Regions from separate parts of the Allobranchiibius huperziae genome, predicted to be linked through region 2. Evidence: predicted binding sites of a transcription regulator. Region 2 holds the regulator's gene; each other region holds the start of a gene.
What was found. Region 2 encodes LexA, which represses DNA repair genes until DNA is damaged. Its sites were predicted from a motif close to TCGAACANNTGTTCGA; they were not measured.

Region 1: a site for LexA is predicted at 1,143-1,158, ahead of HNR15_RS01555 (HNH endonuclease signature motif containing protein). Genes of this name have one in related genera too.
Region 3: a site for LexA is predicted at 1,309-1,324, ahead of HNR15_RS02560 (HNH endonuclease signature motif containing protein). Genes of this name have one in related genera too.

Annotation. Positions count from the first base shown of each region.
Region 1 covers NZ_JACCFW010000001.1:321,506-324,780, reverse strand. The annotation lists gene HNR15_RS01565 (aldo/keto reductase) at 1-466, opposite strand, end outside; gene HNR15_RS01560 ((R)-mandelonitrile lyase) at 466-885, opposite strand; gene HNR15_RS01555 (HNH endonuclease signature motif containing protein) at 1,274-2,620, shown strand; gene HNR15_RS01550 (DUF4118 domain-containing protein) at 2,631-3,275, opposite strand, start outside.
Region 2 covers NZ_JACCFW010000001.1:2,294,367-2,297,641, forward strand. The annotation lists gene nrdR (transcriptional regulator NrdR) at 1-187, opposite strand, end outside; gene HNR15_RS10790 (hypothetical protein) at 530-970, opposite strand; gene lexA (transcriptional repressor LexA) at 1,277-2,005, shown strand; gene HNR15_RS10800 (NAD-dependent protein deacetylase) at 2,039-2,929, opposite strand; gene HNR15_RS10805 (LysR family transcriptional regulator) at 3,057-3,275, shown strand, end outside.
Region 3 covers NZ_JACCFW010000001.1:526,709-529,983, reverse strand. The annotation lists gene HNR15_RS02570 (hypothetical protein) at 1-39, opposite strand, end outside; gene HNR15_RS02565 (hypothetical protein) at 255-968, opposite strand; gene HNR15_RS02560 (HNH endonuclease signature motif containing protein) at 1,371-2,744, shown strand; gene HNR15_RS02555 (DUF3027 domain-containing protein) at 2,837-3,275, opposite strand, start outside.

The sequences.
Region 1 (3,275 bases), 2.0 Mb from region 2:
ACGCCGAGAACGAGGAGGAGCCGACGTAGCGCACCTTCCCGGCGTGCACGAGGTCCGAGAGCGCACCCAGGGTCTCCTCCACGTCGGTCTCCGGTGTCGGCCGGTGCATCTGGTACAGATCGATGTAGTCGGTCCTCAAGCGCCGCAGCGAGTTCTCGACCTCGCGGATGATCCACCGCCGCGAGCCCCCGCCCTGATTGGGGCCATCCCCCATGGGCATGAAGAACTTGGTCGCCAGTACGACGTCGTCCCGCCGACCCTGCAGGGCCTCCCCGACGATCTCCTCCGAGACACCGGCCGAGTAGATGTCGGCGGTGTCGACGATGTTGATCCCGGCGTCCAGGGCGGCGTGGATGATGCGGGTCGCATCGGCCCGGTCGTCGTTGCCCCACGGGCCGAACATCATCGCGCCGAGGCAGAGCGGGCTGACCTGCACGCCGGTGCGGCCGAGTGGGCGGTACTCCATCACCGGCTCCCGGTGGCGGCGGCCTCGGCCGCGGCGTACTGGTCGTCGGTGACCGGCTCCAACCACGTCGTCGCGTCGGCGTCGCCGCTGCCATCGAGGATCGCGTAGTGGCACATCATCTGATCGGCGGTGCCGCCGTGGAAGTGCTCTTCGCCGGCCGGGGTCCACACGCTCTCCCCCGCATGGAGCAGGACCGAGCGCCCGTCGCGGGTGCCGACCAGCCCGACGCCGTCGGTGCACACGAGCAGCTGCCCGTTGGAGTGGGAGTGCCAGTTGGTGCGCGCCCCCGGGGTGAAACGCACGTGTCCACAGACCAACCGGGACGTGCCGTCGCCGTCGAAGAGCGGATTCATCCACACGTCGCCGGTGAAGTTCTCCGCAGGCGTCTTGACGGTCGCGGTGCGAGGGTTCTTGTTCACGAGTGTCTCCGTGTCGTGGTGCTGGTCGGTGTGCTCACCCCACCACTGTCCCGGACCGCGTCCGGGTTGGCGACCAGTCCTGATCACCCTGCAGAACGCACTACCGGGCGGCCGCTGCACCATCTGGGCACCGATCACCGCGTGGGCTTCGGCGGAGGCCCCTCACACGCCCGACGAGAAGAGGTTGGTGATGCATACCTCTGGCGAATAACTAACATTCGCAGCATCTTCGGCCGTATTTGCCCTTGCCATCGATATCGAACACGCGTATGATTCACAGTAGATGGCAAGGGGTGCCGTCACCAGCGTAGGAGGGGCCATGGCGCAGTCGACGACCGACATTCATGGTCCCGTAGCGCCTGGCACGGGCGCTCGGTTGATGGCCCTCATGGGGGAGTTCACTGCTGCGTTGGAGGAGTGGCCGGGCGCCCTGTGGCAGTTGGACGAAGCGGCACTGGGCGAGGTCGTCGGGGGCATGCTGCGGATGGGCGCCCGGATGGAGAACGTCGCGGCTCTGGCGACCGCGGACGCACTGAGCCGCGGGACCGTGGCGAACTCCACCGCGACGGGTGCTCCGGCGTGGGTGGCCCGGCAAGCGGCTGGTGTGGACCCGGTCGTGGTGCGCCGGGTCGGGACGGTGGGCGTGGACTGCGCCGATCCGCGCAACCGAGTCGTGGCCGAGGCCCTCGCGACCGGGTCGGCGAGTGTGCCGGTGGCCGCTGCCGCGTTGCGGGAGGTGCCCCGGATCCTGCCGCAACTGCCGACCGCAGGTCGCGATGACCTGCTCGGGCGGTACCTGTCGCTGTCCGATCAGGGGTGGCGGACCTTGCGGGAGTTGACCACCCGGATCCTGGGTCAGTACGCCCCGCAGCAGCTCGTGCGGGACGAGGAACGTCAGCAGGAGTGCGAGTCGGTGTTCTGGGCCGACCTGCCCAACGGGTTAACGAGGTTCGTCGCCGAACTCTCGAGCGGGCATGCCGCCGTGGTCAAACACGCCCTGCGTGCCCTCTCCGCACCCACGCCTGCGCCTGCGCCACAAGAGTCCCCGACCAGCGCGGGGGCCCGGCTAGAAACCGGGACGGGTGCGCTGGAACGAGACACCCGCACCCCGGCCAAACGGCGCGCGGATGCCCTGGTGCGACTCGTCGAGACCTCCGCCGGCGTGCTCGACGGCACCAGCCCGCGGCCGGTCGGGGAGTTCGGCGGCACCGCGAAGATCCTGGTCACGATGGACTACAACACCCTGTACGAGGGGCTCCGGGACGCGGGCCGACTCGGCCAACACGGCTCGGGCGAAGACGGATTCGCCCCGACGTACCTACCGGGCATCGGACGCACCACCGACGGCGATCACCTCGACGCCGGCACTCTCCGCCGACTCGCGTGCGATGCGGATCTCATCCCCGCAGTCCTCGGCACCGAGTCCGAACCCTTGGACGTCGGCCGCGCCAAACGCCTGTTCACCGGGGGTTTACGCACCGCGATCATTCACCCGGATCAGCACTGCACCTTCCCCGGCTGCGACCGCCCACCGGACTGGTGCGATGCACATCATGTGCGGCCCTGGTGGGCCGGCGGCGAGACAACACTGACCAACGCAGCCCTGCTGTGCGCACGCCACCACACGATCGTGCACCGCGACCTGCTCACCGCTCAGGTCACCACGACCGGTGTCACCTGGGACCTCACCCCCGGACTGATGCCCAGCCGACCCGGACAGAGACCTGCCGCATGACTCGCGGGGCCTAGTCCGTGCTCACCGAGCTCGCCGAGCTCGCCGTTCCGAACGCGCCGGCCACCTGATCGGCGAGCAGGACCGCGACCCGACACTGCTCGGAGCTCGGATGCCGCACATGGGTCGCGGACGACACCCGGAAGTAGCCGAGGACCGCCTGTCCCCGCTGCACCGGGATCGCGATGTACTCGTCGGTGGGCAGCCCGATCCGGGTCACGTCGACCCGGCGACCGCCCCGGACCACCGTGCCGTCCTGCTCCAGGACGGCGATCGGCGCATCGCGGATCGGGCCGTCGACGAAGGTGGACCGCTCGACGTCCAGGGTGTCGGCGATCTGCTGAGCGGCGATCTCGGTGACCGCCCGGGTGGGCGCGCTGCCCTCCCTGATCGCCGCGGCACTCGCCAACAGCCCGTCCAGATAACCCGAACGGCGCGCGGCACCGGCCTGTTGACGGTGGCCCCAGAGCGCGAGCTCGGCGACGGCGATGCCGATCAGCACGAGCAGCACCGTCGCGACGACGTGAGCCGTGTCGGCGATCGCGAACTGGTGGTAGGGCCGGGCGAGGAAGAAGTCGAACCAGACGCCTCCGGACACGGCGGCGATCAGCGCGGCCAGCCGGTCGGCAGTGGCGGCGGCTGCGACCACCCAGAGCAC
Region 2 (3,275 bases):
CCTTCTGGCGGCTGAACGGCTCGCTGGCTCCGGACCGCTTGACGACGGTCAGGCTCGTGGTCTCCATAGTGGAGAAGCGCTTGCCGCAGCTGGGGCACTGGCGGCGCCGTTTGATGCAGGTGCCGTCCTCGCTCGAGCGGGAGTCGACGACGCGACTGTCCTCGTGCCGGCAGAACGGGCAGTGCATGCGTGTCTCCCTCACCCTCGACGATCGGCTCACACCGATCACTCGCCGTCCACGCCGTAGCCCCGCCGAACGAGCCGCCCACCTGTGGGTAACTCGTGGACAACCGGGGGATATCCGCGCTGTGCCTTGGGATAACCCGGGTCGACCTGGGGACTACATGTGGACAACTTACATCGATGTAACTACTAGATGTAGGGATCGTATTCCGGTGGAGGGGGTGATGCAACCTTTAGAGACTGCCCGGTTTCCGCGGGGTCGTTCGTGCTGGTCAGAGGGCCGCCGAGGGCGACACGGAGGCGGTGTCGGCCCTGCTACGGGGCGCCAGAAGGCGCGCGGCCGGACTCAGCGAGGCAGGCGCAGTTGCTCGCCGGCGAACACCTGCAGGGTGTTCAGTCGATTGGCGGCCTGCACCCGCTGCACCGCATTGCCGATCGGCAGCTGGGGGTAGGCGTGGTGGGCGACCGAGGACAGGGTCTGGCCCGACTGGACGACCACGGTGTCGTAGCGCTGCGCGGACCCGCCGCCGCCCACTGCGGCACGGGCTCCCGCCACTCCCCCGACGAGACATAGCAGGAGTGCGCACAGCGTGATCAGCAGGCGACCGCGACGAGTGATGTGCATCGTCGGCGCAGGTGCGTCCACGAGCGCGGGCAGATCAGGGACCGCGCGCAGGTGGCCGCGACGGATGGACGCGGGCGCCGTACGTCGCGATGCGCCGGGACGACCCGGCCGGGCAGGGGTGGCGGGAGTGACCCAGCTGGGAACAGCGGTGACGGCACTCATGAGATCCTCCGATAACTCGTCGATCGTACGTGTGTGCGATCGATCATCTGTCTGATGTCTAGCACGCGCGTTCGAGAAAATCCAGACACGCCCCGAACAGATGTTTGGAAAGTGTGTCCGACTCTCGTAATCTCGTGCTCACCTGCAGAACTGAAACACCGACCACCGACAGCCCCTGCTCAGCAGTTGTGAATCCGCGGAACGACGCCGAATACGGCGACTCATCGGTCCCGGGGACGCAGCCGTTCGGACACCTGGGGCGGGCGGTGGCAGCACGATCCACTCGGAGAGGGACGGACGAAGACCATGGCCAAGGTGCACCAGATGCCCGAGCGCGACGACGACGGTTTGACCACCCGACAGCGGCGCGTGCTGGAGGTCATCCGCAACTCCGTGGACCGGCGCGGTTACCCGCCGAGCCTGCGCGAGATCGGCGAGGCCGTCGGCCTGACCAGCCCCAGCTCCGTCGCTCACCAGCTGTCGATGCTCGAGCGCAAGGGCTACCTGCGCCGCGACCCCAACCGGCCGCGCGCCATCGAGGTCATCTCACCGGACCAGGACAAGGACCAGCGCGGCTACCGGGGCGGGTCCAGCGTCACCAACGCGCCGGACGGTGACCTGAGCGTCGAGGACGAGACCGGCATCGGCGACCGACGACCCAGTGCGTCGTACGTCCCGGTCGTCGGACGGATCGCCGCGGGCGGTCCGATCCTGGCCGACGAGGTCGTCGAGGACGTCTTCCCGCTGCCCAAGCAGATCGTCGGCGAGGGCGACCTCTTCCTGCTGAAGGTCGTCGGCGACTCGATGATCGACGCCGCGATCTGCGACGGCGACTGGGTCGTGGTGCGTCAGCAACCGACCGCGACCAACGGCGACATCGTCGCGGCGATGCTCGACAACGAGGCGACCGTCAAGACCTTCAAGCGCACCGGGGGCAAGGTCTGGCTGATGCCGCACAACACGGCGTACGACCCGATCGACGGCGACGACGCCGTGGTGCTGGGCAAGGTCACGGCGGTGCTGCGCAGGGTCTGAGCGACCGCGGTCGCCCGGCGCTCCTCAGGCGCGTTAGACGCCCGGTGCACCCACGGCCGGCGCTCCCAGTCGGTCCGCCAGCGCCGTCAGGGTGCTGCCCAGCGGCGCCTCAATCTTCAGGTCGGTCTCGCCGTCCCCGCGGGTCCATCCGTCGTTGATCACGATCACGGGCACGCCGATGCGGGCGGCCCGGCGCACGAACCGGTAACCGGACATCACCGCGAGCGACGACCCCAGGACGAGCAGCGCCGACGCCTCTTCGACGAGGCCGAAGCATTGCTCCACCAACGGTTTCGGCACCGATTCGCCGAACATCACGACGTCCGGTTTCAGCAGGTCCGAACCGCACACAGGGCAGTCGGCCGTGACGAACGCGCGCACGATCGCCTCGGGCAGCGCGACGTCACCGTCGGGTCGGACCGCGCCTCCGATCGCGCGGTCGAATCCGGGGTTGGCGTCGCGCAACCAGTCGTCCATGTCATCGCGGCGATGCGTGCTCGAGCAGGCCATGCAGACCACCCGCTCCAGGTTGCCGTGCAGCTCGAGCACCTCGCTCGCACCGGCCGCCTGATGCAGCCCATCGACGTTCTGGGTGATGACGCTCGTCAGGGTGCCGGCGGCGAGAAGCCTGGCGACCGCGCGGTGGCCGTCATTCGGTCGGGCAGCCGCAAAGCGTGGCCAACCGACGTAGGAACGTGCCCAATACCGCTGCCGCGCTTCATGACTGGCGCGTAGCTCGGTCACCGTCATCGGCTGCACCCGACGTACGCCGCGGGCGTCGCGGTAACTCGGCAGACCCGATTCGGTGGACAGGCCGGCTCCGGTCAGGGCGACCAGCCCGCCATCCGCCAGGTAGCTCGCCAGTCCGTCCCATTGATCCGGGCGCACTCCCTCGGGCACCGGGGAGACCGCAGACTCGAGCACGTCATCAGTGTCGCACCGGCCCCGTGGCCCCGTGGGTGCGCGGGTGGCCACTGCGATGCATGGCTGGTGCAGAACGAAAGCACGAAGATGGGTTCCGATGGATAACCTTCCATTATATGATTGGCGGATGATCGACGCTGCGGGCCTGCGGGTCATCCGGGCCATCGCCGACGAGGGCAGCTTCACCGCTGCGGCCACCTCTTTGGGCTACTCCCAGCCCGCCATCTCCCAGATGGTGCGCCGTCTGGAGGACCGGATCGGCACCGTCCTGGTCGAGCGCCTGGGCCGCAGCGTGCGGCTGACCGAAGCCGGCGCGGTGCTGGCCCGTCACGCGGGCCCCGTGCTC
Region 3 (3,275 bases), 1.8 Mb from region 2:
CGCAGTGGCCCCGGCCACCGCGGCGAGCGTCTTGAGCATGTGTGAGCTCTTTCCCCTATGAGTGAGCCGTCGGCGACCGCCGACGGGCTCCCAGATCATAGGGTTCTCACAGGATCGAGTGGTCGAAAGTGGACGACCCCAGATGCACGTCCGCGAACGCTCGGATGTCCACCGGTCTTGCTGGCCATGCGGTCCTCGGACGTACGAGAGGTGGCCGGGAGAACACCCCCGGCCACCCCACGCGTGCAGTCCTGTCAGCGGACGTTGTACCCCAGCGACGCGAGCATCGAGGGGTTGTCGAACTGGATCGCCCGGTCACCGGCCAGGCCGATGTTCTCCGACGTCCCGAGATAGTCCACCTCGTAGCCGATGTAGCCCGGCAGAAGCTGGTCCTGGGTCGAGCAGGTCTTGCTCGCGTAGCTCAGATGCGCATTCGGGTTTGCCAGAACCGCGTTCGCCGACCAGTTCAACTTGTTGTTGCACGCCTGCAGAGAGGTGGTCTTGGTCGAGAACGCGACCTTGTGCGCGTAGCCGTAGACCGAGTCGTGGTCGGGATTGACGGCCGGCGGGTGGCTCTGCCCTGGGTCCACCTTGACGTCCACCGGGGACAGCAGCGGCTTGCCGGTCACCGAGCGATAGGCCACGACGTAGCTCCACTCGCCGCTGTAACCCGGGTAGTCGCGGTTGACGATCGGGTAGCACTCCGTCGGAGCGGAGGTGCGCGAATACCCCAGGCTCGGCAGCAACGTCATCCCGCTGCCGGCCTTGGAGACCTGATCGACGGCCCACTGCGCGTGGCTGTCGCACACGGCGCGCGAGTCGAAGTGGGCGAGGTAACGCAGACCGTGCACGAAGACCGGTCCCCCAGCGCTCGACGTCGACGCCGAGGCGTGCGCCGCGCTGGTACCGAGCAGTGCGGACGTGGCGACCAAGCCCACACCGGCCAACGCGACATACTTCTTGAACATGGCTGAATCCTTTTGCTGAGGGTGTGAGCGCGGGCCCTCACCAGCTGTTGAGGCCGGCGACTGCCGGCACGCGGATCGTCGGGTTCAGCGGTGTGTAGGACCCATCCATCTCAGACCTAACTTTCGCTGATTTTTAGACCTAGGACCCGGCCTAGCACCCCCGTCGCGGACCCCGTCATCGATCAAGGTCAGTCGGCGATCCACCGTCGGCTCGTGATGTCCGCTCTGGGTGTGGACGACCTCGAAAAATGTCACCTCGGCGCAGGGGAATGTGGATAACTCAAGCTCGGATCGTGAACATTGGCAGTAGTTTTCGTGGTTCAACCTCTTGCGTGACATATCGAACACGCGTATGATTCAAGATAGACGGCAAGGGGCGCCGTCATCAGCGCAGGAGGGGCCATGGCGCAGTCGAAAACTGAGCACCGGCGCCCTGCTGCGCCGGGTACCGGTGACCGATTGATGGCTCTGCTGGGCAAGTTCGCTGCCGGGCTGGACGAATGGCCGGACGCTCTGTGGCAACTGGACGAAGCGGCCCTGGGTGAGGTCGTCGGGGGCATGCTGCGGATCACAGCTCGCGCGGAGAACGTCGCCGCGCTGGCGACCGCGGATGCGCTGAGTCGGGGGACCGTGGCGAACTCCACGGCGACGGGTGCTCCGGCGTGGGTCGCCCGTCAGGCAGCTGGTGTCGAACCCGCGGTGGTGCGCCGGGTGGGTTCGGTGGGCGTGGACTGTGCGGATCCGGCCAATCAGGTGGTTGTTGAGGCGTTGGCGACCGGGTCGGCGAGTGTGCCGGTGGCTGCTGCCGCGTTACGGCAGGTGCCAATGATCCTGCCGCAGCTGCCGACCGTGGATCGGGATGACCTGCTGGGCCGGTACCTGTCGTTGTCGGACTACGGCGCAAAGACGTTGCGGGAGTTGACCACCCGCATCCTGGGGGAGTACGCGCCGCAGCAGCTGGTGCGGGATGAGGAGCGTCAGCAGGAGTGTGAGTCGGTGTTCTGGGCCGACCTACCGTCCGGGTGGACCCGGTTCGTCGCCGAACTCTCGAGCGGGCACGCCGCCATGGTCAAGCACGCCCTGCGCGCCTTATCCGCTCCCGCGCCGGTGGCAGCTGGCGGCGAAGGGCCAGAGCGGGATACTCGCACGCCGGCCAAGCGGCGAGCGGACGCCCTGGTGTGCTTGGTCGACACCGCCGCCGGCGTCCTCGATGGCACCAGCTCGCGGCCGGTCGGAGAGTTCGGCGGCACCGCGAAGATCCTGGTGACCCTCGACTACAACACTCTGTACGAGGGGCTCCGCGAAACGGGTCGGCTCGGCCAACATGGTTCAGACGACGGCGGATTCGCACCGACGTACCTGCCGGGTGTCGGGCGCACCACCGACGGTGAGCATCTCGACGCGGGCACCCTGCGACGGATGGCGTGCGACGCCGACCTCATCCCCGCAGTCCTCGGCACCGACTCCGAACCGTTGGACGTCAGGCGCGCGAAACGCCTCTTCACCGGAGGACTCAGAACGGCCGTTATCCACCGAGACCGGCACTGCACGTTCCCCGGCTGTGATCGGCCACCGGACTGGTGCGATGCACATCATGTGACGCCCTGGTGGGCCGGCGGCGAAACGAACCTCGGCAACGCGGCCCTGCTCTGCGCGCGACATCACACGATCGTGCACCGCGACCTCCTCACCGCCCAGGTCACCGCCACCGGCGTCACCTGGGATCTCACGCCAGGCCTGATGCCCACCTGGCCCGGACAGCGGGCCGCCGCGTGACGCTGACGGCGTTTACGTTCATCGACGGCGTTCGAACACCGTCAACGAACGCGAACACCGTCAACGTGGAGCGCGATCGGGTGTGGCGAACTTCAGGCCTCCTGCGGCCCGTCGTCCGGTGCGTCGGACTCGGAGGTCGCGTCGGTCGGCTCGGGGAGTTCGGACTCTGCCGCGGCCGGCTCGACCTCCACCGCGGCGGGCGGCTCCTGCTCGGGCGCAGCAGGCGCGGGCTCGGAGACCTCCAGCGCGAACTCGTCCAGCACATGGCCCTGTTCGGGCTCGGAGGACGGCAGATCCAGCTCGACCTCGCTGTGCGCGCCGCACCCGTGGTCCAGGGAGACCACGGCGCCGTCGCTCGGCGACCAGGCGTTGGTGCAGACCCCGAAGACCTGGCGCAGTGCACCGGCCATGGGCAGGAAGAAACCGCAGGTCGTGCACTGTGCCGGTGCCTTCACGGCGATCTCGGACGTGGGCCCGTGCGCGCCGTCGTACCAGCGCTGCGCAGCCTCGTCGCGACCCTCCGCGGACAGC